DNA from 3 places in the Pseudomonas sp. KK18 genome. Region 3 is predicted to be linked to each of the others. Evidence: predicted binding sites of a transcription regulator. Region 3 holds the regulator's gene; each other region holds the start of a gene.
The links. The regulator FliA, encoded in region 3, starts transcription of late flagellar genes. The targets are predictions, from matches to a motif close to CTAAAGTTTNNNNNNNNNNNGCCGNTAA.
Positions count from the first base shown of each region.

Region 1: V6607_RS20525 (methyl-accepting chemotaxis protein) is a predicted target of FliA. The motif match lies at 2,067-2,094, and genes of this name have one in related genera.
Region 2: V6607_RS00750 (methyl-accepting chemotaxis protein) is a predicted target of FliA. The motif match lies at 7,115-7,142, and genes of this name have one in related genera.

Region 1 is NZ_CP146605.1:4,523,747-4,533,378, forward strand. It holds gene V6607_RS20515 (methyl-accepting chemotaxis protein) at 1-373, opposite strand, end outside; gene V6607_RS20520 (Na+/H+ antiporter NhaC family protein) at 444-1,763, opposite strand; gene V6607_RS20525 (methyl-accepting chemotaxis protein) at 2,138-4,285, shown strand; gene V6607_RS20530 (sensor histidine kinase) at 4,422-5,738, opposite strand; gene V6607_RS20535 (response regulator transcription factor) at 5,735-6,403, opposite strand; gene V6607_RS20540 (PepSY domain-containing protein) at 6,403-6,726, opposite strand; gene V6607_RS20545 (PepSY domain-containing protein) at 6,726-7,034, opposite strand; gene V6607_RS20550 (hypothetical protein) at 7,194-8,273, shown strand; gene queD (6-carboxytetrahydropterin synthase QueD) at 8,454-8,810, shown strand; gene V6607_RS20560 (GNAT family N-acetyltransferase) at 8,900-9,352, shown strand; gene V6607_RS20565 (NUDIX hydrolase) at 9,363-9,632, shown strand, end outside.
Region 2 is NZ_CP146605.1:158,130-167,761, reverse strand. It holds gene V6607_RS00770 (DUF3050 domain-containing protein) at 1-279, shown strand, start outside; gene V6607_RS00765 (diiron oxygenase) at 276-1,223, shown strand; gene V6607_RS00760 (amino acid adenylation domain-containing protein) at 1,220-4,600, shown strand; gene V6607_RS00755 (SRPBCC family protein) at 4,628-5,077, shown strand; gene V6607_RS00750 (methyl-accepting chemotaxis protein) at 5,120-7,000, opposite strand; gene V6607_RS00745 (sigma-70 family RNA polymerase sigma factor) at 7,280-7,780, shown strand; gene V6607_RS00740 (FecR family protein) at 7,777-8,760, shown strand; gene V6607_RS00735 (TonB-dependent siderophore receptor) at 8,866-9,632, shown strand, end outside.
Region 3 is NZ_CP146605.1:5,361,618-5,371,249, forward strand. It holds gene V6607_RS24025 (flagellar motor protein) at 1-520, opposite strand, end outside; gene V6607_RS24030 (chemotaxis response regulator protein-glutamate methylesterase) at 520-1,641, opposite strand; gene V6607_RS24035 (chemotaxis protein CheA) at 1,691-3,901, opposite strand; gene V6607_RS24040 (protein phosphatase CheZ) at 3,913-4,701, opposite strand; gene V6607_RS24045 (chemotaxis response regulator CheY) at 4,720-5,094, opposite strand; gene fliA (RNA polymerase sigma factor FliA) at 5,265-6,005, opposite strand; gene fleN (flagellar synthesis regulator FleN) at 6,002-6,835, opposite strand; gene flhF (flagellar biosynthesis protein FlhF) at 6,956-8,272, opposite strand; gene flhA (flagellar biosynthesis protein FlhA) at 8,284-9,632, opposite strand, start outside.

The sequences.
Region 1 (9,632 bases), 840 kb from region 3:
TGTCCTTGAAGCTTTTGCCGACGCCGTCCGGGCTGTTGCCCTTGAACAGGCGAATGGTCTCGGAGTCGTAGCCGAAGAAATAACCGTCCTTGCCATAGCTGGTGTTGGACAGCAGCTTGACCACTTGCGTCCGTGCGGCCGTATCGCCTTGGGCGGCAGCGTCGTACAGCGGCTTGATGGTGGTCATCGCCACCTCGACGTAGCCGCGCAAGGTGGTCTTGGCGTCGTTGAGCAGGTTCTGACGGGTTTCTTCGACCTCGTTGCGGGCCTGCTCCCGAAGGATCCACACCGTGGTCAGGCTGATGATCACGGCAAACAACAACACGGGCAGGACAGCAAGGGACAGTACTTTGGCCTTTAGACTCAGACGCATGGCTCTTCTCTCTTGAGGGACAACTCAAGAGGTTAACGGCTAGTTACAATAAATCTGTAGGACAATCCCGTCAGAGCGTCATCGCGGCAAACCAGCCAAACGCCAGCAGCGGAATGTTGTAGTGCAGGAAGGTCGGTACCACGGTGTCCCAGATATGGTGGTGCTGGCCATCGATGTTCAAACCGGAAGTCGGGCCCAGGGTGGAGTCCGACGCAGGCGAGCCGGCATCACCCAATGCCCCGGCCGTGCCGACGATGCACACGATCGCCAGCGGGCTGAAGCCCAGCTGCACGCACAGCGGCACAAAGATCGCCGCCAGGATCGGCACCGTGGAAAACGACGAGCCGATGCCCATGGTCACCAGCAAGCCCACCAGCAGCATCAGCAGCGCGCCCACACCGCGGCTATGGCCGATAAACGCCGCGGAGGCTTGCACGAGTGTCTGCACTTCACCGGTGGCCTTGAGCACTTCGGCAAAGCCTGACGAGGCGATCATGATGAAGCCGATCATCGCCATCATCTTCATGCCTTCGGTGAACAGGTCATCGGTGTCGCGCCAGCGCACGATGCCCGACACCGAAAAGATCAGGAACCCGGCCAGGGCGCCAATGATCATCGAGTCCAGCCACAGCTGGATAATGAACGCCGCCGCAATCGCCAGGCCGGCCACCAGCAGGGTCAGCGGGTTGTAGTGCACCGCCACCTGCTCGACTCGCTCGATCTTCTCCAGGTCGTACACACGCTTCTTGCGGTAGCTGACAAACACCGCCACCAGCAAACCGACCACCATGCCCAGCGCTGGGAGGCCCATGGCATGGGTGACATTGACCTGGCTGATGTCGACACCGCTCTTGGCCACGTTGGCCAGCAGGATCTGATTCAGGAAGATGTTGCCGAAGCCCACCGGCAGAAACATGTAGGGCGTGATCAGGCCGAAGGTCATGACGCAGGCGATGAGACGGCGGTCCAGCTGCAGTTTGGTCAGCACATATAAAAGCGGCGGTACCAGCAGCGGGATAAACGCGATGTGGATAGGCAGGATGTTCTGCGAGGCGATGGCCACCACCCAGAGCAGACCGATCAGCAGCCATTTGACGTGACTGCCGCCCGTGGCTTCCTGGCGATCCACCAGCAGCAGGGCTTTATCGGCCAGCGCATGGGCCAGGCCGGATTTGGCAATCGCCACGGCGAACGCGCCGAGCAGCGCGTAGGACAACGCCACCGTCGCACCGCCACCCAGGCCGCTGTTGAACGCCTTGAGCGTCGCGTCGATACCCAGGCCGCCGGTCAGGCCACCCACCAGGGCGCCGACAATGATCGCGATCACCACATGCACGCGGGACAAGCTGAGCACCAGCATGGTGCCGACCGCGGCGATTACTGCATTAATCATCGTTACCTCAAGACAGAAAACATGAAAAAAGCACGCACCTGCCCGGGCTGCTGTCGGGAACGGCTGCCGCAAACCAGGTTTTAAGGGAGTTTTATTAGAGGGCGCGCACTTTGCAGCACCCGGCCTGCCTTGTCAAAAAAGTGGGGAGAAGGTTTGTCAGTGGTTAGGGGATTTGTCTGTGGCGAGGGGGCTTGTCCCCCGTTGGAGTGCGCAGCGCTCCCGCTTTTCTTGGGGCCGCTAAGCAGCCCAACGGGGGACAAGCCCCCTCGCCACACAAACAGGTTTAAATTGATCGTTTGAATAAAGAAAATTTCCGAGCCGCCGATACAGGCAGATCGTCTCTGTCGTATCGAAAGGTTAAGGAAGGCTCCATGTCGCTCAGACAGCTGTCCATTCAATGGAAAATTACCCTGCTGGCCGGTCTTTGCCTGCTGGGCATCGTGACCTTGCTGGTAGGTCTCTCGCTGTACCGCATGGCGCAGAGCTCCGACCTGGTCAAGGCTTCCAGTATGGAAATGCTCGACGAAGCCGCCCAGGCGCGCATCGAAGCCCAGGGTGAGGTCCAGGCCTTGGGCATTCGCCAGCAGTTCATGGACGCCTATCAATACGGCCACGGTTTTTCCCGGCAGGTGTTGTTCCTGCGCGAACAGGCCGAGAAACGCTTCCTGGATGCCTTCGACCTGCGCGAAGACCTGACCCGCCAGGTCAAGGCCGCGCTGCAGGCCAACCCTGACCTGCTGGGCCTGTCCCTAGTATTCGAGGCGAACGCACTGGATGGCAAGGACGAACTGTTCGCCAACCAGCAAGAGCTGGGCAGCAACGACAAGGGCCGCTTTGCGCTGTACTGGTCCCAGCCGACTGCGGGCAAGCTGACTTCAATGTCGCTGCCCGAAAGCGACATGTCCGACACCAGCGTCGGACCCAGCGGCGAAAAAGCCAACGCCTGGTTCACCTGCCCGCGCACCACACTCAAGCCCTGCGTGATCGAGCCGTACTTCTATGTGATCGATGGGCAAAAGGTGCTGATGACCAGCATCGTCTTCCCGCTGATGGTCAACGGCAAAGTCATCGCCTCGCTGTCGGTGGACATCAACCTCAACAGCCTGCAAGCCGTCAGCCAGGGCGCCAGCCAGAAACTCTACGACGGCCAGACCAGCGTCAGCATCATCAGCCCGGTGGGCCTGCTGGCCGGCTACAGTCCGGACGCCGGCAAACTCAGCCAGCGCCTGGATGCCGTCGACACCGCCAACGGCGCGCAATTGATCAGTTCGCTTTCCACCAGCACCCAGACCCGCAGCGTGCGCACCGACCACCAACTCAAGGTGCTCGCGCCGTTCCAGCCGATCCCCGATGGCAAGCCGTGGGGCGTGTTGCTGGATGTTCCAGAAAAAGTCCTGGTGGCTCCGGCTGAGGCCCTGAAGTCCAAACTGGACGCCGATAACGCCAAGGGCACCCTGCTGGAACTGAGCCTGGGCCTACTGGCAGCAATCGTCGGCCTGTTGCTGGTGTGGCTGATGGCCCGCAGCGTGACCCGGCCGATCCTCGGTGTGGCGCGCATGCTGGAAGACATTGCCAGTGGCGAAGGTGACCTGACCCGCCGCCTGGCCTACGACAAACACGACGAACTCGGCGAGTTGGCCGGCTGGTTCAACCGCTTCCTCGACAAGCTGCAGCCGATCATTGCCCAGGTCAAACGCTCAGTGCAGGACGCCCGTGGCACCGCCGACCAGTCGGCCGCCATCGCCACTGAAACCAGTGCCGGCATGGAGCAGCAATACCGCCAGGTCGACCAGGTGGCCACCGCCTCCCACGAGATGAGCGCCACCGCCCAGGACGTCGCCCGCAGTGCAGCGCAAGCCGCCCAGGCGGCCCGCGATGCCGATCAGGCGACGCGTGAAGGTTTGACCGTGATCGACCGCACCACCACCAGCATCGGCCACCTGGCGGCGGATATGAGCACCGCGATGGCCCAGGTTGAAGGACTGGCGGCCAACAGCGAGAAGATCGGTTCGGTACTGGAAGTAATTCGTGCAATCGCCGAGCAGACCAACCTGCTGGCACTGAACGCCGCTATCGAGGCCGCCCGTGCGGGTGAAGCCGGTCGCGGTTTTGCGGTGGTCGCCGATGAAGTGCGCAACCTGGCGCGACGTACCCAGGAGTCGGTGGAAGAAACCCGCCTGGTGATCGAGCAACTGCAAAGCGGTACCCAGGAGGTGGTCGGTTCCATGAGCAACAGCCATCGCCAGGCCCAGGGCAGCGTCGAGCAAGTGGGCCAGGCCGTGACCGCCTTGCGCCAGATCGGCGATGCGGTAACGGTAATCAGCGACATGAACCTGCAGATCGCCAGCGCCGCCGAAGAGCAAAGTGCGGTGGCCGAGGAGATCAACAACAACGTGGCGACGATTCGGGATGTGACGGAGTCGTTGTCCGAACAGGCGAATGAATCGGCGCGGGTCAGCCAGGCGTTGAACAGCCTGGCGAATCAGCAGCAGGGCCTGATGGATCAGTTCAGGGTTTGATGAGTTGCGGGATACTCCGGCAATCAGCCCGAGTATCCCGTAGCAGCTGTCGAGCCTTGGCGAGGCTGCGTTGGCGGTGTGTCAGGCATACCGCAACGCAGCCTCGCCGAGGCTCGACAGCTGCTACGGTTTGTTTTCAATGGCGGCGTGGCAGGTCGATGATGACCTTTAACCCGCCCAGCTCGCTCTCCTGCAACAGAAGCACCCCGCCCCACACCTCGACAATATCCCGCACGATCCCCAGCCCCAGACCATGCCCGTCAGTCTGCTCATCCAACCGCGTGCCTCGGCTGAACACCTGATCACGCTGGCTCTCGGGAATCCCCGGCCCGTCATCTTCGACAGCCAACCGAAAGCCTTCCGGGGTTTCGTCGATGCTCAACACAATCTCCGCATCCGCCCATTTGCACGCGTTGTCCAGCAGGTTGCCCAACAGTTCCAGCAGGTCTTCGCGGTCCCACGGCAATTGCAAACCGGGCGGCACGCGGTAACTCAAATCCAGGTGTTCGCCATGGATCATGTTCAGGGTCGCGAGCAACCCCGGTAATTCGCCGTCGCAATCGAACAAGGCACCCGGCAGTGTCTCTCCGGCCAGGCGGGCACGATTGAGTTCACGATTAAGCCGTTGCTGCACCTGCTCCAACTGTTCCCGCAGCAGCTTGCTCAGTTGCGGATGGTCCTTGAGCTGTTCGCTGGATGCCACGCTCAGCAACACCGCCAACGGGGTTTTCAAGGCATGGCCGAGATTGCCCAGGGCATTGCGCGAGCGCTTGAGGCTGTCTTCGGTGTGGGCCAGCAGATGGTTGATCTGCGCCACCAGCGGCTCCAGCTCCACCGGCACCTGGGTATCCAGTTGCGAGCGCTGGCCCTGCTGCAGTTGGGCGATCTGGTTGCGCGCGGTCTCCAGCGGGCGCAAGGCGCGGCGCACGGTGACCCGTTGCAGAATCAGGATCAGCAACAGCGCCGCCAGCCCCAGCACCAAGCCGATCTGACGCATCAGCCGAAAGCTTTCTCTGACGGGTGTGTAGTCCTGGGCCACGCTGATGGAAATCGACTGGCCAAACCGTTTGTAGTCCGAACGCAGTACCAGCAACTGCTGGCCTTCCGGCCCCAACTGCAGGTTGCCCTTCAGCCCGGCGTGGGGCAACTGCGGCAGTTCCTGGTCCCACAGCGAGCGGGAACGCCAATGGGTGTCGGCAAAATCGATACGGAAATAGTGCCCGGAAAACGGACGCTGGTACGCAGGAGACAACCGCTGCTCATCCAGTTGCACACCCGCCGGCCCGCGCACCAGCGCCACCAGCAGGTTCTCGCTGTCGTTGCGCAAGCCGGACTCCAGGTAACGTTGCAGGCCCATTTCGAACAGCCACAGGCTGGTCTGCGCCAGCACCAGGCCGACGATCACCATCACACTGATCAGCCCCAGGCTCAGGCGCCGCTGGATCGACTTCATGCCGGGCTGGCACCAAACCGGTAACCCTGGCCGCGCCGGGTCTCGATCACGCTGCGGCCCAACTTGCGGCGCAGGTGGTTGACGTGGACCTCCAACACATTGGAGTCACGCTCGGTCTCGCCATCGTACAAATGTTCGGCCAGGTGACTTTTTGAAAGGATTTGCTCGGGGTGCAGCATGAAGTAACGCAGCAGCCGAAACTCGGCCGCGGTCAGCTGGATCTCCTCGCCATCACGCATCACACACTGGCGACCCTCATCCAGGTGCAAGCCGGCAGCCTGCAAGGTGGGCTGATTGGCGTGGCCATGGGAACGACGCAGCAAGGCCTGGATACGCAGGTGCAGCTCTTCGGGATGGAACGGTTTGCTGAGGTAGTCGTCGGCCCCGGCCTTGAGCCCTTCGATGCGCTCGGCCCAGGAGTCGCGGGCAGTGAGGATCAGCACCGGCGTGGCCAGGCCGGCGGCACGCCATTGCGTCAACACCTCAAGCCCGGGCAAACCCGGCAGGCCGAGGTCAAGGATGATCAGGTCGTAGGGTTCGCTGCGCCCCTGGTACACCGCATCGCGCCCGTCCGCCAGCCAGTCGACGGCATAGCCCTGGCGATTGAGTCCGGCCATCAGCTCATCGGCCAGGGGTACGTGGTCTTCCACCAGCAGCAGGCGCATCAGTCGTCTTCCTTGTCTTTGAGCAGTTGACCGGTGTTGGCATCGAGTTCGATCTCGCGCACCACGCCTTCCACCGTCAATAGTTCGATTTCATAGATATAGCGCACAGGGCGATCCTTGTGCTCTTCAAGCTCGGCGTCCAGCAGCTTGGCGCCCGGGTAGCGCTCGAAAGCCGGGCCCAGCAGATGCTCAAGCGGCGCGATCACACCCTCCTGGCGCAGGCGAAGCGCCTCGTCCTGGCCCAGGTCACGAGCGGCCAGGCCTGAGCAAAATGCCAGGAGCACCAGCGCCACTTGAACGCTGGTGCGTAGATTTACCTTCATTACGTATCCTGATGATCCTTGAGGACGGCGCCGGTGACGGCGTCCAATTCCAGGTCCCACTCGACGCCCTGGGCGTCGCGCAGTTCAACCTGATAAAGGTACTTGCCGTATTCCTCTTCAAGCTCGGTTTCATGCACGGTGGCGCCGGGATGTTTGGCCAACGCCGTGGCGTTGAGCTTCTCGAAAGACACAATGGTACCAGCGTCGCGCAACTTCAGTGCTTCGTCCGGCCCCAGGTCGCGAGCCTGGGCGACGCCTGCGGTGAGGGCGATGATACTGCTGGCGATCAAGGCTGTGAGGGTTTTCATGGTGAGTCTCCGTTTCGGGATATTTTGCCTACGGGGCTCACGGTACTGGATCCAACTTAACTGAAACTGAATTGCCACCATGGCAATTCTCTGCGAGACCTTTGCCTGCAACCGGGCAAGATTTTCTATACTGCCCTGCTCGCGGTAAATGAGACCGGTATGACTGCTATCCATATGAAGTTCCCCGCCTTGACCCTCAAGGCCGGTAAACGCGCTTTTGCACGCATTCGTGAGCAGGGGCTTGCGCCTGCGGACGTCGGCATCCTTCCCGGCGCTGCCGGCGGGCCCAAGGCGCTGGGCATCCAGGGTCTGGACCTGGCGCTGTTTGGTGACTGGCTGCCCCGGGCGCCCCGCGAGCGTGCGCTGATCGGCGCCTCGATAGGCTCCTGGCGGTTTGCCAGTGCGTGCCTGCCCGACCCGGTGCAAGGCCTGCTCGACCTGGGCCGGCTGTACAACGCACAAAGCTTTGCCAAAGGCGTGACCATGGCCGAAGTCAGCCAGAGCTGCGTGCGCATGCTCGATGACTTGCTGGCCGGCCGCGATGCCCGCGTGCTCGACAACCCGCACTACCGGCTGAACATCATGGTGGTCAAAAGCCATGGCCTGCTCGCCGACGATCATCGCGGTCGGCTTGGTTTGGGGTTGTCCTCGGTGATCGCCGACAACCTGAGGGGCCGCGCGCGGTTGTCCCGGCACTTCGAACGGCTGATCGTCCACGACCCACGCCAGGCGCCACCGCTGCATGCGCTCAAGGATTTCCCGTCGCGCTTCCTTGATCTGGAACTGGGCAACCTGCGCCAGGCCTTGCTGGCGTCGGGCTCGATCCCCATGGTGATGCAAGGCGTACGCGACCTGCCGGGTGCAGGCCAAGGCACTTACCGCGATGGCGGCCTGCTGGACTATCACCTCGACCTGCCCTACCACGGCGATGACATCGTGCTGTACCCGCACTTCACCGACCGGGTCATTCCCGGCTGGTTCGACAAAGGCTTGCCGTGGCGCCGCGCCAATCAACAGGGTTTGCAGGATGTCCTGCTGCTGGCGCCGTCGAAGGAATACCTGGCGCGACTGCCCCACGGCAAACTGCCGGACCGCAGTGACTTCAAGCGCTTCATGGGGGATGACCCGGGCCGCAACAAGTACTGGCAAACCGCAATGAGCGAAAGCCAGCGGCTGGGGGATGAGTTTCTGCAACTGGCCGACAATGGCCAATTGGGCGAACGCCTGCTGGCTCTCTAGCGCCCTCTCCGTAGTAGCTGTCGAGCCCAAGCGAGGCTGCGTCGGCAGCACCTCGGTTTGTCAGACAAATCGCAAACGCAGCCTCGCCATGGCTCGACAGCTGCTACGCGGTATGCGCGCGGCCGCGACAAACTGTTAAACTCGCCGCCTGCCAGACACCTCACCGAGCTGAAAAACCCTGTGGAAATCTTCAAAGAGTTTACCTTCGAGTCCGCCCACCGCCTGCCCCACGTTCCGGAAGGCCACAAATGCGGGCGCCTGCATGGCCATTCGTTCAAGGTGGCGATCCACCTCAGCGGCGACCTCGACCCGCACACCGGCTGGATCCGTGACTTCTCGGAGATCAAGGCGATTTTCAAGCCGCTCTACGAACGCCTCGACCACAACTACCTCAACGACATCCCGGGCCTCGAAAACCCCACCAGCGAAGTGCTGGCCAAGTGGATCTGGAATGAACTGAAACCGCTGTTGCCGGAACTCAGCGCGATTCGCATCCATGAGACCTGCACCAGCGGCTGCATCTATCGCGGCGAATAAGCCGGCGACGTAAAAAACCACCCTTGCGGTGGTTTTTTTATGCCGGAGACTCCCTTACAGTCGTGGCCTCTTGTACAGGAAGCGCTGCGATGCCAACCCATATCCGCCCCGCTACCGGCGACGATATCGCCGCTATTGAAGCGATCGTCCACGCCGCCTACTCCCCTTACATCCAGCGAATCGGGCGCAAGCCAGGACCGATGCTGGATGACTATCGCCAGCAGGTCGCCGCCGAACGGGTGCATGTGCTGGAGAGTGCGGGCCAGGTCCGCGGCTTTGTCGTACTGATTCATCACGATGAGTACCTGCTGCTGGATAACCTGGCCGTCGACCCCGGTGCCCAGGGCTTGGGTTACGGGCGCCTGTTGCTGGGCTTCGCGGAAGGCCAGGCCAGGCATGGCTCCATCCGTCTCTACACCAATGAAGCGATGACCGAAAATATCGCGCTGTACACCCGCAAAGGCTATGTGGAAACCCACCGGGCCGAGGAAAACGGCTTGCGTCGGGTCTACATGCAAAAAGACCTCACCGCCTCGCACTGAAGGAGCTCCCATGGAAAACACCTGGCTGGCCCAGGCCAAGCGCCTGCAAGCATTGGCCTCCACGGGGCTGCACTTCTGCACCGATGACTTCGAGCGCGAGCGCCTTGAGGAAATCGCCCAGATTGCCCACAGCATGCTGGCGCAATTGGGCGAAGTACCGCTGGAGCGCATCACCGGGCTGGTGCCGGATTTTGCCAAACGTTATTCGACGCCCATGATTGATGTGCGGGGCGCAGTGATTGACGGTGACCGGATCCTGTTGGTCCGCGAGCTCACGGAT
Region 2 (9,632 bases), 2.0 Mb from region 3:
CACGGGCGCGAGAGCGTCATCCCGGCGATGTTCAAGCGCATCCTGGAGGAGTGCGAGGTGCTCCATCGCCAGGCGCCCACCTTCTGCTACTACCTCAAGCGCCACATGGAGATCGACGCCCAGGAGCATGGCCCGGCGGCAACGCAATTGCTGCAACGCCTTACCCTCGGCGACCCAAGCCGCGAGCAGCAAGCCGACAGTTGCGCCCTCGGCGCCGTGGAAAGCCGCCTGGCCTTATGGGATGGGTTGCATAGGTGCCTGCCGGAGATGAGCGCATGAACCCTGCAGACTACCGCTCATTTGCCGACGACTGGGAGCGCCGCGCGACCATCCGCACACGCCCGCGGCGGCGGCTGGAAAACGATCAGAAACTGATCTACCCCCTGAGCCGACAGCCCCTGGTGCTGAGCGCAACCTTTATCGACCGATGCCCGCAGTGCCGTGATTTTGTCTTGCTGCAGACGTTCTACAAGTTCATCAACGACGTGGTGATCTTTGAAACCGAGATCGTCGACAAGACCGCCCGCAGCATCGCCAAGAATCGCTTTTCGGTGCCCTTCCCGCTTGCCTGTCGCTACGACGCCATGACCGTGGTGGTGGACGAGGATTACCACGCCCTCGTCGCCCTCGATTTCATGCAACAGACCATCGAGATGACCGGGATCCCACCCCTTGAACTACCCGCGCAAATCGAGCTGAGCCGCGCCTTGCCTGCCGCACTGGCGCTGGCGCCCGAACACCTGCGCGATGCCGTGGAACTGATTGCCGTGGCCATCGCCGAGAACACCGTGACCCATGACGTGGCAGCGTTTTCCAAGGACGACAGTGTCAAGCAGTCCATCCGTGGGTTGATGGCCGACCACTTGTTTGACGAGGGCCGCCACGCGCTTTTCTGGACGCGCCTGGTGCGTATTTATTGGCAGTCTGCAGACGCCGCGGACCGCGACTGTATCGCCCGGATCCTGCCGGTTTTTCTCCAGCATTACCTGACCCACGACCTGCAGAAAAACTTCGACCTGCACTTGATCGAGCACCTGGATGTCAGTGACGGCACGCGCTCTGCGCTGCGCACTGAAGTGCAGGCGATGGGCTTTCCCATTACCCGCCAGCACCCGTTGATCGGCAATATCATGGGCTTCCTGAACCACAGCGGCCTGCTGCAAACGCCGAGTGTGGTTGGGGCGCTGGATGCCTTTCTTGCGGCGCCAGGAGGGCACCCATGAGGCACCTGAAGATTGGGCTGGCGGGCTTCAGCGCGGCGCTGAATGAACTGGGTGAGACATTGGCGCAATACGGTCATGGGGTGGTGCGAGCACAGGATGTCACCCACCTAGACCTGCTGATTGATGACGGTAGCGAGGAGGTTCCGCCCGGCGTGACGTGCACAGCCTTGATGAGCCTGCGCGTGGGTATGGGAGCGTTGACCGGCTGTGGATTGCCGGCCCTGCAGCTCAGGTGTTACGCCCACTCACGGCGACTCCTGACAACCCTGGAGGTTGCCGGAGAAGCCTGTGGCAATGGTCAACGGCTGCGTCAACACGCAGTAAGCAGCCTGGTGGAGTGGGTAGCCCAACAGGTGAGTGGGTTCTCCCGGGACCCGGGCTATTTCTCGCAGGCGGCCGTCGCCTCTGATGATCCGGAACACGGCCTGCAAGCGCTCGCATCCCTGGCGTACCTGCATCGTTTTAACCTGACGGCCGATTTGGTTCTGCAGCAGCAAGCCCAGGTACCCCTGATCGAACGATTGGAAAACAGTCTGCAAACCTTCGCCGACCGGCCAGCGTTGAACATTGCCGGCAGCGGGCTGACTTACCGACAGTTGCATCGCCAGAGCCTGGCTATCCAGCACCGTCTGAGACCTCTGCTTGGGCCCCACGACACACCGCCGGTAATCGGCGTCTGCCTGGACAAATCCCTGGAGCTGTACGCCAGCATTCTCGCGGTACTCGCCTGCGGTGCGGTGTACCTGCCCCTGGAGCCGGGCCACCCGCTGCAACGCCAGCAAGCGATGCTGGAAAACGCCGGCGTCTCGGTGCTGCTGGATGATGGCAAGCATCCACTGCGGGACGGGTTTTGTGCATTGGATGTGAGTGCCGTCGACACTCCCGACACCTCGCTGCCAATGCGCCAGCGCCCCGCCATGGACGACCCTTGCATGGTGCTCCACACCTCGGGCACTACCGGCCACCCCAAGGGCGTGCTGCTCAGCCAGCACAACCTGGCCCATTTCAGCGCCTGGTTCGGGGGTCATGTGCAGCTGAGCGAACACAGCCGGGTCTTGCAGTTTTCGCCCTTGAGTTTTGACTCGTCCCTGATCGATATCTTCCCGAGCCTGATCGCGGGCGCCGAGCTGATCGTGCCCAGTGAAGACCAGCGACGCGACCCGCAGCAACTGGTGGAGTTGATCCGACAACAGCGCGTCACCCACGCCTTCCTGCCGCCGGCGCTGCTGAGCATCCTGCCGCTGGATCAACCCCTGGGCCTGGCGCACCTGATGACCGGAGGCGACGTGTGCGAGCCCTATGTCATCGAGCAGTTGGCAGGCCAGTGCCGCCTGCACAATTTCTACGGGCCCACCGAAGCCACCGTGCTGGTGACCAGCCACACGTTGCAGCCGGGCGACAGCAATCGCAACCTCGGCACGCCCATCGCCAACAGCCAGGTACTGATCCTCGACGAGCACCTGCAACCGGTGGATGAGCAGGTGTTGGGCGAACTGTACATCGCCGGTCCCGGCGTCAGCCTGGGTTACCTCAACCAGCCGCGTCAGACCGCCGAGCATTTCGTCCCCCTGGAGTTGCCCGACGGCCAGACCTTGCGGGCCTACCGCACAGGCGACCTGGCGAAGTGGACCGCTGCCGGCATCGAGTTGGTCGGGCGCCGGGATCAGCAGGTGAAGATCCGTGGGTTCCGGGTCGAACCGCAAGAGATCGAACATTGCCTGCGCAGCAGTCAGCTGTTTCGCCAAGTGGCGGTGGTGATTGACCGTGAGCGGCGAATCCTGGCTTTTGTTGCTCAGCCCGAAACACAAGACGCCCTGCCTGCACTGACGCAGCATGCCCGGCAAATACTGCCGGACTATTTGCGGCCAACCCTGTGCACGGAACTTGCGAGCATGCCGTGCACCCCCAACGGAAAGGTCGACCGCCAGGCATTGCTGGCGTTACCGACTCCAACGCTGCCGGCCATCATTCACGGCGAACCGCACACGCCCATGCAAGTGCAGTTGCTCAACCTGTGGAGCGAGTTGCTGGGCATGCCGGTCACACAGCTGTCGGCCGACGAAAGCTTCTTCAATCTTGGCGGCCATTCCATCCTGCTGTCGACGATGCTGCTGCGTATCCGCGAGCAGTTCGGGCGCAGCCTCTCCCTAAGCCGTTTTTTTGAAACCCCCACGGTTCGTACCCTCGCTACGCTGATGGGGGACGACGCACCACCCGAAGCACCGACCGGCCAGGCTACCCGGGATGCGCTGCGTGAGCTGCATGTGCAGACATTGCCGGCTGAACAGGCGGGCGAACGTCGCCGGGTGATCGTGACCGGGGCCAACAGTTTTCTCGGGGTGCATATCGTCGAGGCACTGTTGGCCGAGGGTGCACTTGAAGTGGCGTGCCTGGTGCGCGAACGGCCCGGACATTCGGCGACCGCGAGGTTTGCCGAGGCCCTGCGAGAGTACCGTCTGGAACACCTGGACCTGAGCCGGGTGCAGGTGTATGCCGCCGACATCAGCCAGCCGCGTCTTGGCCTGTCGAGTGAGGTGTATGACTACCTCGCCGGGGAGTTCGGCGTGTTGGTGCACAACGCCGCCCACGTCAATCATGTGATGGATTACGCCACCCTGGCCAAGGACAACGTCGAACCGGTGCTGGAATGCCTGCGCCTGTGTGAAACCCGGTGCAAGAAGGTCTTCAATTTTATCTCGACGCTGTCGGCCGCCAGCACTATCGACGCACATGGCCAGGTACTCGAAAACCCCGCCGCGGCCACCCCGCCGCTCTACATCCAGAATGGCTACAACCTGTCCAAATGGGTTGCCGAACGCTTGCTGGGACGCGCCGCAGTTCAAGGTGCCTGGGTCAATATCCATCGCCCGGGGAACATCAGCTTCAACAGCCGCAGCGGAGTCTGCGAGCCACAGAAGAATCGCCTGATGTTGATGCTCAAAGGTTCACTCCAACTGGGCCTGGTGCCGCACCTTGAGTTGAATTTCGACCTGATGCCGGTGGACTTTCTCGCCCGGTTTATTGCGTTCCACAGCAGCCGCTGCCGTGCTGGAGGGACGGTGTTCAACCTGCATAACCCGCAGCCCCTGAGCTGGGAAACCTACGTCGACGCCTTTCGCCAGGCAGGCCATACATTCGAGCTGGTGAGCGTGGCTCACTGGCAACGTCACCTGCACACAGTGGACAGCCGCAATGCGCTGTTCGGCGTACTGGGCTTCTACCTCAACGGTGTGGGCGAAGACATCGGCGATACCTCGATGATCCGCCATGACAACGCACGACGCGGAGTAGAGCAGATGGGCGGACGCTACCCCGAAAAAAATCCGGCGCTGTTACGCAAGGGCTGCGAGTACCTGCGCAGCACCGGTTTCCTGTGACCAGGCTCTCAATTGAAGGAAGACCTTATGAAACCCGATACGTTGATTCGCAACCCTTGCGCCAAACCTGTGGTGTCCTCAGTTGTGGTTGCCTGTGATGCCGCCGGTGCGTGGGCGGTGGTCGGTGACTTTGGCGGATTTGATCGATTCATCCCCGCCTTGTCCCACATCGAAATCACTGGTGCGGGCGCGGGATCGCTGCGCAAGAAGTTCTTCCACGATGGACACCTGGTGGTGGAGCAACTCAACAGCCGCGACGAGCAGGCCATGCGCATGACCTGGACCACGATCTACAACACCTTGGGCGTAGCACGGTTGTGGGCCGCCATGGATGTCGAACCGTTGGGAGCAGGATCCTCACGGGTGACCTGGACGATCATCGCCGAGCCGGTTGAACCTGGCGCGGAGGGATTTGAGCCGTTTGTGCAGGCATTCGCCGACGGTGCGCTGGCGAATGTGCGAGCGATGTTTGGCTAAAGGAGACAGGAGCGAGCAGGCTCGCTCCTGTGTGTTCATCGATCAGATTTTGAAACTGTCGACCAACTGCTTCAGGCGGTTGGCCTGTTGAGACAAGGCGTCGCAATCCTTCAAGGTTTCGTTGAGGTTGGCCACGCCCTGCTGGTTCAGCAGGTTGATCTGGTTGATGTCGACGTTGAGGGTTTCCACCACGGCGGTCTGTTCCTCGGTGGCGGCCGCTACCGACTGGTTCATCCCGTCGATCTCGACGATCCGCTGCGTCACGCTGACCAGGCGTTCACCGGCCTGGTTGGCGACCTCGACGCTTTCTTCACTCGAGGTCTGGCTGGCGTTCATCGTGGTCACGGCCTCACGCGAGCCAATCTGCAGCGAGGTGATCATTTTGTGGATCTCTTCTGCCGACTCCTGGGTGCGGTGCGCCAGGTTGCGTACTTCATCCGCCACCACGGCAAACCCACGCCCGGCCTCACCGGCACGTGCCGCTTCAATCGCGGCGTTGAGGGCCAACAGGTTGGTTTGCTGGGAGATGCCTTTGATCACGTCCAGGATGTGGCCGATGTTGTCGGTGCTGGCGTTCAGGGTTTCAATCTGCGTGCAGGACAGGCTGATTTTTTGCGAAAGCTCCGACATCGCCAGGATGGTTTTCTCAACCACCTTGCGCCCATCATCGGCCTGCTCACTGGCACCGCTGGCGTGTTGCGAAGCATCAGCAGCGTTGCGCGCGATTTCCTGCGTGGCGGCCCCCAGTTCGTTGATCGCTGCGGCCACGCTGTTGGTGCGCGCGCTTTGTTCGTCGGAACCGATGATCGACGCATTGGACGAGGCCATTACTCGCTGGGACAGGTCGTGCACCTGGCGCGTCGCCGAGGAAACTTCGGAAATCGACGCGTGAATACGCTCGACGAATTGGTTGAAGGCACTGCCCAAGTCACCGAACTCGTCCTTGCTTTCCACTGTCAGGCGGCGGGTCAGGTCACCCTCGCCCTGGGCGATGTCCTGCATGGCGCGGCCCATGGTGGTCAGCGGGCGCATCAAGACCTGGATCAGGACGCTGAGGAACACGGCAATGGCGGCAACCGCAATGAACATGGCGATCAATGCCGAGGTGCGGAACTTACCCAGCGGTGCGTAGGCTTTGTCTTTGTCGATCGACAGGCCGATGTACCAGTCGGCATTCGGCAACCCGCTGATCGGGGTGAAGGACAAAATCCGTTCCTGGCCATTCAAGACCACTTCCTGGCTGAGCTTCTCGATGCGCACGTTGGTGCCGGGATAGATGTCCTTGAGGTTCTTCATCACCTGGTCCTGGTCCGGGCTGACGATCACCTGACCATCACCGCTGACCAGGAATGCATGGCCGATGCCGCCGAAATCCACCGAGTTGATGATCTTCACCAGGGTTTGCAGGCTCAGGTCACCGCCGACCACGCCAAGCAGTTCGCCATTCTTTTTCACCGGCATCGCGATGGTCACGATCAGCCCGCCTACCGCAGCCATGTAGGGCGGTGTAAGCATGGTCTTGTCGGCTGCGACAGCTTGCTTGTACCAGGGACGCTGACGCGGATCGTAGCCGTCGGGCATTTTGGCGTCGGGACGCTGGGTGAACACGCCGTTGGTGGAACCGACGTAGGTGAACTGGAAGTTGGAGGTAAATGCCGACTGGTCGACCAACCCCGGAAGATCGGCAGAGCTGCCTTGATGGGCCACGTTTTGCGCGAGGCTTTCCAGTACCAGCACCCGCCCGCTGAGCCAGTTCTGCACGCTGCTGGCGGTGAGTTCACCGGATTGCTGAATGGACGACTCCAGGTTTTGCCGGATGGTATTGCGCTGCAAGTAGTCGTTGTAGAACGTGAATAACGCGAAGGCCAGAACCACTACGCCTGACGCGGCCAACAGAATTTTATGACTGAACTTGAGATTCATTTCATTGACTTCTTTTTGCCAAAAGGGGGTGAGCGTGCCGGATGCAACATTCCATGTAACGGTATAGGCAGACTCTGCGACTGCTCTATTTCGGTGCACGCATGGCTCGTCAGGCTTTCGGCCAAGGCAGGATAAATCTTAGGAATTTGTGAGAAGCATCTGCTTTTAATGTCAGAAACCGACCAGTGGTAGCGCTCTAACGTCAGGAGTTGCAAAATTTTTCAGGCTTGTCGACAATGCGACTAATTATCATTTGTGACGCTTTGCCAGGCCGTGTGAATGCCCTCATCCGAGTACGCAGTACAGACGCTTTACAGCAACCATCATGGCTGGCTGAACACTTGGCTGCGCAGCCGTCTGGGTAACGCAGCGGATGCGGCGGACCTGGCCCAGGACACGTTCGTGCGGCTGCTGCAAAAAACCGAACGTTTCGAACTCAAGGCCCCTCGCGCTTTCCTGCGCACTATCGCGCGGGGCCTGGTGATCGATCATTGGCGTCGCGAAGAAATCGAGCGCGCCTACCTGGAGTCCATCGCGCATTTGCCCGAAGCCTTGGCGCCGAGTGCTGAAGAACGTGCGTTGATTCTGGAATTGCTGGAGTCCATCGCCCGGCTTCTGGACGGACTCAAGCCCAAGGTACGCAAGGCGTTTCTACTGGCTCAATGCGACGGCCTGACTTACAAGCAGATTGCGCAGCAGATGGGTGTATCACTGCGTTCGGTGGAACGCTATGTCGCCGAGGCGCTTTATCACTGTTATGTGCTGCGGTATGAGGCATGACCTCGATGGATAACACCGCGCGCGCAGGAATCGACCCGCAGGTGGTCAAGCAGGCCATCAGCTGGATGCTGCGCCTGCGTAACAATCGCGCCAATGTCCGCCTGAAGGCGCAGTGCGAGCACTGGCGCGAGGCTCATCATGAACACGAGTTGGCCTGGCAACGCGTGCAGGCACTGCAGCATGAATTAAGCAGCCAGTTGGCGGCGATTCCCGGGGCCCATGTGGCGCTGGAGAACAGTGCCCAGCGCCTTGGGCGCCGGCAGGCATTGAAGGTATTGTCCGGCGTGCTGTTGATGGGTTCGGCGGCCTGGGTCAGCCGAGACCTCACCGGCTGGCAGCGTTGGACCTCTGACCTGGCTACCACCACTGGCGAACGCCGTAGCGTGCAACTACCGGATGGCACGCGCCTGCAGCTCAATACCGATAGCGCAGTGGACCTCGACTTCAACCCGCAACAACGCTTGATCACATTGGTGCGCGGGGAAATCCTGGTGACCTGCGGCGCCGCGGCGACCGCCCCCCTGCTGGTTCGCACCCGTCATGGTTTGTTCGAAGGAATAGACGGGCGATTTGTGGTGCGCCAGGACAGCGATTGCACACGCCTGAGCGTCGCGTCAGGCAACGTGGCGATTCATTCACCGCATACCGCCGACGGGCTTTTCACTCAAGTGCATGCAGAAGAAAGCTACCTGGTGCGTCAGAATGCGGCCGCTCTGGCGCCGCCTTCGGATATGGATACAGGGGCCTGGGCCGACGGATTGATCGTCACCCGCAACATGCGTCTTGCCGACTTCCTGGCGGAGGTGGGGCGCTATCGCCATGGTTATCTGGGCTGCTCGAGCGATATCGCAGATTTGCGCTTGTCTGGTGTTTTTCGCCTGGAGGACACCGAGAAACTATTGGCGATCCTTCCGCAGACGCTGCCTGTGCGCCTGCGCTATCGCACCCGCTGGTGGGTGAGCCTGGAGCGTCAGGCCTGATTATTTTTGGCGTGCCTGATTTATTTTTGGCGGCTTTTTTCCGTGAGTCCGGCTTAGACGGTAAGCAATTCAATCTGCCTTCAGCGACCTCTACGGATCTCGATAATGACTGTGCGTTTTTTCAGCAACTCTCCCTCTTCCTACCCTTTGCTCGGCAAAGCCGTACGCGCAGCATTGCTGTCGACCACGATGGGCATCGGCTTGCTGCCAGTGGCCGGTGTCGCGGCTGATAGCGGGGTCGAACGTATCAGCCAGCGCTATGACATCCCGGCAGGCGCGCTGAGCGATGTGCTCAATCAGTTTGCCCGTCAGGCAGGCATCACCCTTTCGAGCACGCCTGCGCAGACTCAGGGCCGACAGTCTCCCGGGCTGCACGGGGAGTACTCGGCCGAACAGGGCCTGAGCCAATTGCTCAACGGCTCAGGCTTGCAGGCGCAGGCGCAGGACGACGTGAGTTTCGTGTTGCAGGTCCAGCCCGAGAGCGAGGCGCTGACCTTGCCGACCACCGACATCAAAGGCTTCGCCCTGGGTAATGCCCTGGGCAGCATGGAAGGCTACAACGCGACCCACAGCCAGATCGCCACCAAGACCAGTACCGCGCTGCTGGAAACGTCTCAGACGGTTTCAGTGGTGACCCGCGAGCAGATGGACGACCAAGGCTCGCAAACCGTTGCCCAGGCCATGCGTTACACCCCTGGCGTGCTGACCAACCCTTATGGCGCCACTCACCGCTATGACTATGTGGCGATGCGTGGTTTCAACGACGGTTCGGTGGATAACATCTACCTGGACGGTTTGAAATCCATGGGTGACAGCGGAACCTACAGCACCATGCAGGTGGACCCGTATTTCCTCGAGCGCGTAGATATCCT
Region 3 (9,632 bases):
CGGCCAGGTTGCCCATCACGTGGATCAAGCCCATCACCGCACCGATGATGCCGATGGTCGGCGCGTAGCCGCCCATGCTTTCAAAGACTTTGGCAGCGTTGATGTCGCGGCTTTCCTGGGTGTAGAAGTCCACTTCGAGGATGCTGCGAATCGCTTCCGGCTCGGCGCCGTCCACCAGCAGTTGCAGGCCTTTGCGGGCGTAGCTGTCGGGCTCGGCATCGGCCACGCCTTCCAGCCCGAGCAGGCCTTCCTTGCGCGCCGTGAGGCTCCAGTTGACCACGCGGTCGATGCCGCCCGGCAAGTCGACACGCGGCGGGAAAATAATCCAGATGAGGATCTGCATCGCGCGCTTGAACGAACTCATGGGCGACTGCAACAACGCCGCGCCCACGGTGCCGCCGATCACGATCAACGCCGCCGGGCCGTTGGCCAGGGCACCCAGGTGGCCGCCTTCGAGGTAGTTGCCGCCGATAATCGCGACAAACGCCATGATGATGCCAATCAGGCTCAATACATCCATCAGAGGCAAGCCTCCACCAGGTGCTTGCCGATGTCGTCCAGGCTGTAGACGGCGTCGGCCAGGTCGGCCTTGACGATGGCCATGGGCATGCCATAGATCACGCAGCTGGCTTCATCCTGGGCCCAGATCGCGCTGCCGCCCTGCTTGAGCAGGCGCGCGCCTTCACGGCCATCGGCGCCCATGCCGGTCAACACCACCGCCAAAACTTTGTCGCCGTAGGATTTGGCCGCGGAACCGAAGGTGATATCCACACACGGCTTGTAGTTCAGGCGTTCGTCACCCGGCAGGATTTTGATCGCACCACGGCCATCGACCATCATTTGCTTGCCACCGGGGGCCAGCAGCGCCAGACCCGGACGCAGGATGTCGCCATCCTCGGCTTCCTTGACGCTGATGCGGCACAGCTTGTCCAGGCGCTCGGCGAACGCCTTGGTGAACGCGGCCGGCATGTGCTGGATCAACACGATCGGCGCCGGGAAGTTGGCCGGCAATTGGGTCAACACCCGCTGCAAGGCCACCGGGCCGCCGGTGGACGTACCGATGGCCACCAGTTTGTAGGCCTTGCGCTTGGGCGCAGGTGAATGTGCGGCGGGCGCAGCCGTACGCACCGGGGCGGCGGCCGGGCGCGCAACCGGTGCAGGCGCCGGGCGACCAAAGGTGCTCGGGGCGGCCGGTGGCGGCGTAACGGGTGCGGGCGCCGGCGCACTGAACAGGCTGCGACGGTTACTGCGGGAGATGCTGTGCACCTTCTCGCAGAGCATCTGCTTGACCTTCTCGGGGTTGCGCGAGATGTCTTCGAAATTCTTCGGCAGGAAGTCCACCGCGCCGGCATCCAGCGCATCCAGGGTCACCCGGGCGCCTTCGTGAGTCAGCGAAGAGAACATCAACACCGGCGTCGGGCAGCGCTGCATGATGTGCCGCACCGCCGTGATGCCGTCCATCATCGGCATCTCGTAGTCCATGGTGATCACGTCCGGCTTGAGGGCCAGGGCCTGATCGATCGCCTCTTTGCCGTTGGTGGCCGTGCCGACCACCTGGATATTGGAATCCGATGAAAGAATTTCCGAGACGCGGCGGCGGAAGAAACCCGAATCGTCCACCACCAGGACCTTGACTACCATAAACACTCCGTTAGGCCGGGCGAGGGACAACCGCCCTGCCCGGGCCGAATCAAATACGCCGTGCGGCGTAACGCTTGAGCATGCTCGGAACATCCAGAATCAGCGCGATCCGACCGTCACCGGTAATGGTCGCACCCGACATGCCCGGGGTTCCCTGCAGCATTTTGCCCAAAGGCTTGATGACCACTTCTTCCTGGCCCACCAGTTGATCGACCACGAAGCCGATACGCTGGGTGCCCACGGAAAGAATCACCACATGGCCTTCGCGCTGCTCTTCATGCTTGGCCGAAGCCACCAGCCAGCGCTTGAGGTAGAACAGCGGCAACGCCTTGTCGCGCACGATCACCACTTCCTGGCCGTCCACCACGTTGGTGCGCGACAGGTCGAGGTGGAAGATTTCGTTGACGTTGACCAGCGGGAAGGCGAACGCCTGGTTGCCCAGCATCACCATCAGGGTCGGCATGATCGCCAGGGTCAACGGCACCTTGATGACGATCTTCGAGCCCTGGCCCTTGGTCGAGTAGATGTTGATCGAGCCGTTGAGCTGGCTGATCTTGGTCTTCACCACGTCCATGCCCACGCCACGGCCCGACACGTCGGAAATCTCGGTCTTGGTGGAGAAGCCCGGGGCGAAGATCAGGTTGTAACACTCGGTGTCGGTGAGGCGGTCGGCGGCGTCCTTGTCCATCACCCCACGCTTGACTGCAATGTTGCGCAGTACCGTGGGGTCCATGCCTTTGCCGTCATCAGTGATCGACAGCAGGATATGGTCGCCTTCCTGTTCGGCCGCCAGGATCACTTTGCCCTGGCGGTTCTTGCCCGAGGCTTCGCGCTCTTCCGGCGTCTCGACACCGTGGTCGACCGCGTTGCGCACCAAGTGGACCAGCGGGTCGGCCAGGGCCTCGACAAGGTTTTTGTCGAGGTCGGTTTCTTCACCCACCAGTTCCAGGTTGATCTCTTTCTTGAGCTGGCGTGCCAGGTCGCGAACCAGGCGCGGGAAACGGCCGAAGACTTTCTTGATCGGCTGCATCCGGGTCTTCATGACGGCGGTCTGCAAGTCTGCGGTGACCACGTCGAGGTTCGACACGGCCTTTTGCATGGCCTCGTCGCCACTGTTCAGGCCCAGGCGCACCAGGCGGTTACGCACCAGCACCAGTTCGCCGACCATGTTCATGATGTCGTCCAGGCGCGCGGTATCAACCCGCACGGTGGTTTCGGCTTCACTGGCCGGTTGCTTGTCCGGGGCCGGGGCAGCCGTGGCAGCCCGGGCCGGTGCTGGAGCCGGAGCCGGAGCCGCTTTCGCTGCGACAGGCGCGGCAGCCTTGGCGGCAGGAGCCGGTGTTGCGACAGCCGCGGCAGCAGCCGGTGCAGCAGCGCCGACCACTTCGGTGAACTTGCCCTTGCCGTGCAGTTCATCCAGCAGGGCTTCGAATTCGTGATCGGAGATCAGTCCATCGGCGGCCGGCGCAGCAGCGGGTGCCGCAGGCGCGGCGGCCGTTGCGGCGACTTCCGGCAGAGCCTCGGCGGCAAACGAGCCTTTGCCGTGCAACTGGTCCAGCAGCGCTTCAAATTCGTCGTCGGTGATTTCATTGCTGACGGGCGCCGCGGCTTCCGTTGGCGCTGGCGCTGCGGCCACCGCGTCCGGGGCAAACTGGCCCTTGCCGTGCAACTGGTCGAGCAACGACTCGAACTCGGCGTCAGTAATGTCTTCGGTGGTCGGCACCATGGCCGGCGCACTGGCTGCCGGCGCTTCGGCTTCGGCCTTGACGGCGTTCAGCGAGTCCAGCAGTTGTTCAAATTCGCTGTCGGTCACGTCGCCCGCAGGCTCGGCAACCGGCTCAGCCACCGCTTCCACCACGGGAGCGTTGGCCGCAGGTTCCGCCAGGCGCGCCAGAGCGGCCAGCAGTTCCGGCGTGGCGGCAGTGATCGGTGCGCGCTCGCGCACTTCACTGAACATGCCGTTGACCGCGTCCAGTGCTTCCAGGATCACGTCCATCAGTTCCGAGTCGACGTGCCGCTCACCCTTGCGCAGGATGTCGAACACGTTCTCGGCGATGTGACAGCACTCCACCAGCTCGTGGAGCTGGAGGAAGCCGGCGCCCCCTTTTACAGTATGAAAACCGCGAAAAATTGCATTGAGCAGGTTCGCATCATCCGGTCGGCTTTCCAGCTCGACCAGTTGTTCGGACAGTTGCTCTAAAATTTCGCCGGCCTCTACAAGGAAATCCTGAAGGATTTCTTCATCGGCGCCGAAGCTCATGGGTGTGCTCCTTAGAAGCCTAAACTGGACAGCAAATCGTCTACGTCGTCTTGCCCGGATACAACGTCTTCACGTTTATCGGCATGAATCTGCGGACCTTCACCCTTGGCGAGGTGTTTTTGTGGATCTTTTTCAGAAAGGATCGCTGCGCGGTCATGTTCGATGCCGGCAAACCGGTCGACCTGGCCCGCCATCAACACCAGTTTGAGCAGGTTGCTTTCCACTTCGGTGACCAGTTGGGTCACACGCTTGATCACCTGACCGGTGAGGTCCTGGTAATCCTGGGCCAGCAGAATGTCATTGAGGTTGCTGGAAACCGTGCGGTTTTCCTGCTCGCTGCGGGACAAAAAGCCCTCGACCCGACGCGCCAGCTCACGAAACTCCTCAGCGCCCACTTCCCGACGCATGAACCGGCCCCAGTCAGTGCTCAGGGCCTTGGCTTCACTGGCCATACCGTTGACCAGAGGCGTGGCGTTTTCCACCAGGTCCATGGTGCGGTTGGCCGCCGCCTCAGTCAGCCTGACCACGTAGGACAGGCGTTCGGTGGCATCCGTGATCTGCGAGATTTCCTCAGCCTGGGGCATGTGCGGGTCAATCTGAAAATTGACTATCGCACTGTGCAACTCACGGGTGAGCTTGCCCACTTCCTGGTACAGGCCGCGGTCACGGGTCTGGTTGAGCTCATGGATTAACTGCACCGCGTCGCCGAACTGGCCTCTTTCAAGGCTTTCGACGAGTTGATGAGCATGTTTTTTCAGGGTCGACTCAAAGTCGGCCTGCGATGATTCTTTATGCTCCATAGCTCCCCCGTGGCAGCATCAATGACCGATGCGTTCGAAGATCTTTTCGATCTTCTCTTTCAAGGCCAGTGCAGTGAATGGCTTGACCACGTAGCCGTTGACCCCGGCCTGGGCGGCTTCGATGATCTGTTCACGCTTGGCTTCAGCGGTCACCATCAGCACAGGCAGGCTGCGCAGTTTTTCATCAGCGCGCACGTGGCGCAGCAGATCGATACCGGTCATGCCCGGCATGTTCCAGTCCGTTACCAGAAAGTCGATGCTCCCGCTGTTGAGGATCGGAATCGCCGTAATACCGTCATCCGCCTCGACCGTGTTAGTGAACCCAAGGTCACGCAACAGGTTTTTTATGATCCGCCGCATCGTTGAGAAGTCATCAACGATGAGGATTTTCATGTTCTTGTCCAATTCGACCTCCAAGCAGTCTTAAACGCGCCCAGCACCTGGGCGCGCCATATCAATCAACAGGCGTTACACAAAAAGGACTACCGGGGGCGCACCACGGGCCAAGCCCGTCCGGGCGCAGGGCCTGGACGGTATCGTTCGCAGTGTCCCCACACTGCCTGTCAGCGCGCTCGCCACTCTCCCAAACGCCCCCGCAAGCGGGCCGCGCACTGGCTGTGTAACTGGCTGACCCGCGATTCGCTGACCCCCAGGACCTCACCGATTTCCTTGAGGTTCAGCTCTTCGTCGTAGTACAGCGCCAACACCAGTCGCTCACGCTCCGGCAAATTGGCTATCGCGTCCGCCAGCGCGCTCTGGAAGCGTTCATCTTCCAGGTCCCGTGACGGTTCGAGATGGGCACTCGCGCCGTCCTCGTGCAGCCCTTCATGTTCGCCATCCTGTAAAAGGTCGTCGAAACTGAACAGCCGGCTGCCCAAGGTATCGTTCAAAATCCCGTAGTAATCGTCGAGACTCAATTGGAGTTCGGCCGCAACTTCATGATCTTTAGCGTCGCGACCGGTTTTTGCTTCAATTGAGCGAATTGCGTCACTCACCATCCGCGTATTGCGGTGCACTGATCGCGGCGCCCAATCACCTTTACGCACTTCATCGAGCATGGCCCCACGGATACGGATACCCGCGTATGTCTCGAAACTCGCGCCCTTGCTCGCGTCGTACTTGGTCGACACTTCAAGCAGGCCGATCATCCCGGCCTGGATCAAGTCTTCGACCTGCACGCTGGCAGGCAAGCGCGCCAGCAGGTGATAGGCAATGCGCTTGACCAGGGGCGCATAGCGCTCGATCAATTCGACTTGACTGTCACGTGCCGACTTCTTGTAAAGGTTGTAGCCGCTGGCTGTCATAGCACCGGTCCTGCGCTCGTCTGATGCACCAATCGCTCGACGAAAAACTCCAGATGCCCCCGGGGATTGGCGGGCAACGGCCAGGTATCGACCTTCTGGGCAATAGCCTTGAACGCCAATGCGCACTTCGAACGAGGGAACGCTTCATAGACCGCACGCTGCTTTTGCACGGCCTTGCGCACACACTCGTCGTAAGGAACTGCGCCAACGTATTGTAAGGCGACATCGAGGAAGCGATCCGTGACCTTGGTCAACTTGGCGAACAGATTCCGCCCTTCCTGCGGGCTTTGGGCCATGTTGGCCAGCACGCGGAAGCGGTTCATGCCGTAGTCGCGGTTGAGCAGTTTGATCAGGGCGTAGGCGTCGGTGATCGAGGTGGGTTCGTCGCACACCACCAGCAACACTTCCTGGGCTGCGCGCACGAAGCTGACCACGGATTCGCCTATCCCGGCGGCGGTGTCGATCACCAGCACGTCGAGGTTGTCGCCGATGTCGCTGAACGCCTGAATCAGGCCGGCATGTTGCGCCGGGCTCAGGTGCACCATGCTCTGGGTGCCGGAAGCGGCCGGCACGATGCGAATCCCGCCGGGGCCTTGCAACAGTACGTCGCGCAGCTCACAGCGGCCTTCGATGACATCGGCCAGGGTATGTTTGGGCGTCAGTCCCAGCAGAACGTCGACGTTCGCCAGCCCCAGGTCAGCATCCAGCAGCATGACGCGACGGCCAAGCTCTGCCAGGGCCAGGGACAAATTCACTGACACGTTAGTTTTTCCGACGCCACCTTTGCCGCCGGTCACCGCGATCACCTGTACGGGATGCATGCTGCCCATTTTATTTCTTTACCTTGTCTTGCTTAGACGCAGGCTACATAAGTTGGCCGCGCGAACTGCTGGCAGGCCATCGATGTAGATACTTTTCACTGTCATTTTTAAATAGAAAGCCATGATGCCTCAGCCAACTCGCTTGTTCGGGCTGTGGTAGAGGTCAGCAAACATGTCAGCCATAGCTTCCTCACTGGGTTCTTCCTGCATTTGCACGCTGACAGCCCGGCTGACCAACTGATGACGGCGCGGCAGATGCAGATCATCCGGGATCCGCGGCCCGTCGGTCAGGTAGGCGACCGGTAATTCATGACTGATTGCCAGGCTCAATACTTCGCCCAGGCTTGCCGTCTCATCCAGTTTAGTCAGGATGCAACCCGCCAGCCCGCAGCGCTTGTAGCTGTGGTAGGCGGCGGTCAATACCTGCTTCTGGCTGGTAGTGGCAAGCACCAAATAGTTTCTGGATTTGATCCCGCGCCCGGCCAGGCTTTCCAGCTGCATGCGCAGGGCCGGGTCGCTGGCTTGCAGGCCGGCGGTGTCGATCAGCACCACGCGCTTGCGCAGCAATGGGTCGAGGGCGTTGGCCAGGGACTGGCCCGGGTCGACGTGGGTCACCGGCACATTGAGGATGCGGCCCAGGGTCTTGAGTTGTTCCTGGGCGCCGATGCGGTAGCTGTCCATGCTCACCAGCGCGATGTTCTGGGCGCCGTACTTGAGCACGTAACGTGCGGCCAGCTTGGCCAGGGTGGTGGTCTTGCCCATGCCGGCCGGGCCGACCATGGCAATCACACCGCCTTCTTCCAGGGGTTCGATTTCCGGGGTGACGATCATCCGCGCCAGGTGGGCCAGGAGCATGCGCCAGGCCTGGCGAGGTTCTTCAATTTGCGTGGTCAGTTGCAGCAGGTCGCGGGACAACGGGCCGGACAGGCCAATGCGTTGCAGGCGACGCCACAGGTTGGCCTGTTGTGGCTGGCTGCCCTGCAACTGGTTCCAGGCCAGCGAACCCAGCTGCACTTCCAGCAGTTCACGCAGGCCGTTGAGTTCGAAACGCATCGAGTCGAACACCCGCTGGTCTACCGCCGGCGCCGGGGCTGGCGCAGCAGGACGCGGTGGTTCAACAAAAGTCGGCTCTACCAGCGGCTCGGACGCGGTCAACGGCAGCCCGGCAAACAGCTGGCGATTGGTGGAGGCGTCGCTGTCGCCACGCATGCTCAGTTCAGCCTGGGCCGAGACAATGCGCGAAGCGGTCTTGCGCAGCTCGTCTTCCAGTTCCATGTTCGGCACGCGCGGCGCCAGGGCCGAGGGTTTGTAATCCAGGGCAGCCGTCAGCTCCACACCGCCGGCAATACGACGGTTACCGATAATCGCAGCGTCGGCGCCCAACTCATCACGTACCAGTTTCATGGCCTGACGCATATCGGCGGCGAAAAAACGCTTCACTTGCATATCCCACTACCTCAGCCGTTGGGCCCTACTGTCGCGACGATAGTCACTTGCTTATTGTCAGGAATTTCCTGGTAAGCCAATACGTGCAAATTCGGTATAGCCAGGCGTCCAAACCGCGACAACATCGCCCGGACGGGGCCAGCCACCAGCAGGATCACCGGATGGCCTTCCATTTCCTGGCGCTGCGCGGCCTCGATCAACGAACGCTGCAGCTTCTCTGCCATGCTTGGCTCCAGCAACACGCCCTCATCAGCGCCCTGCCCAGCCTTCTGAATACTATTGAGCAATATTTGTTCCAACCTTGGTTCCAAGGTGATAACAGGCAGCTCGGAGTCAAGCCCTACAATGCTTTGGACGATTGCACGCGACAATCCGACGCGCACTGCGGCCACCAGGGCGGCAGTATCTTGACTCTTGGCGGCATTGTTGGCGATAGCTTCGGCAATGCTGCGAATGTCCCGCACCGGCACCTGCTCGGCCAACAGCGCTTGCAGCACCTTGAGCAGTTGCGAGGTGGACAGCACACCCGGTACCAGCTCTTCGGCGAGTTTTGGCGAGGCCTTGGCCAGCAATTGCAAGAGTTGCTGGACTTCTTCGTGGCCAATCAGCTCGTGGGAGTGCTTGTACAGAATCTGGTTGAGGTGGGTGGCGACCACAGTGCTGGCGTCGACCACGGTGTAGCCCAGCGACTGCGCCTGGCTGCGCTGGCTGATTTCGATCCATACCGCTTCCAGGCCAAAAGCCGGATCTTTGGCGGTAATCCCGTTGAGGCTGCCAAACACCTGGCCCGGGTTGATCGCCAGTTCGCGGTCCGGGTAGATCTCGGCCTCGGCCAGAATCACCCCCATCAGGGTCAGGCGGTAGGCGCTCGGGGCCAGGTCGAGGTTGTCGCGAATGTGCACGGTGGGCATCAGGAAGCCCAGGTCCTGGGACAACTTCTTGCGCACACCCTTGATCCGCGCCAGCAATTGCCCGCCCTGGTTGCGATCCACCAGGGGAATCAGGCGGTAGCCGACTTCCAGGCCGATCATGTCGATCGGGGTCACGTCGTCCCAGCCCAGCTCCTTGGTTTCCAGGGCGCGGGCCGGCGATGGCAGCAGTTCCTGCTGGCGCGCCACTTCCTGCTGGGCAATCACCTTGATGTTGTTTTGTTTTTTCCAGAACAGGTAGGCACCGCCGGCGGCCATGGCGGCCATGCTCAGGAACGAGACATGGGGCATGCCCGGCACGATGCCCATGATCGCCATGATGCCTGCCGCCACCGCCAGCGCCTTGGGCGAGGCAAACATCTGCCGGCTGATCTGCTTGCCCATGTCTTCGGAGCCCGAAGCACGGGTCACCATGATCGCCGCAGCTGTAG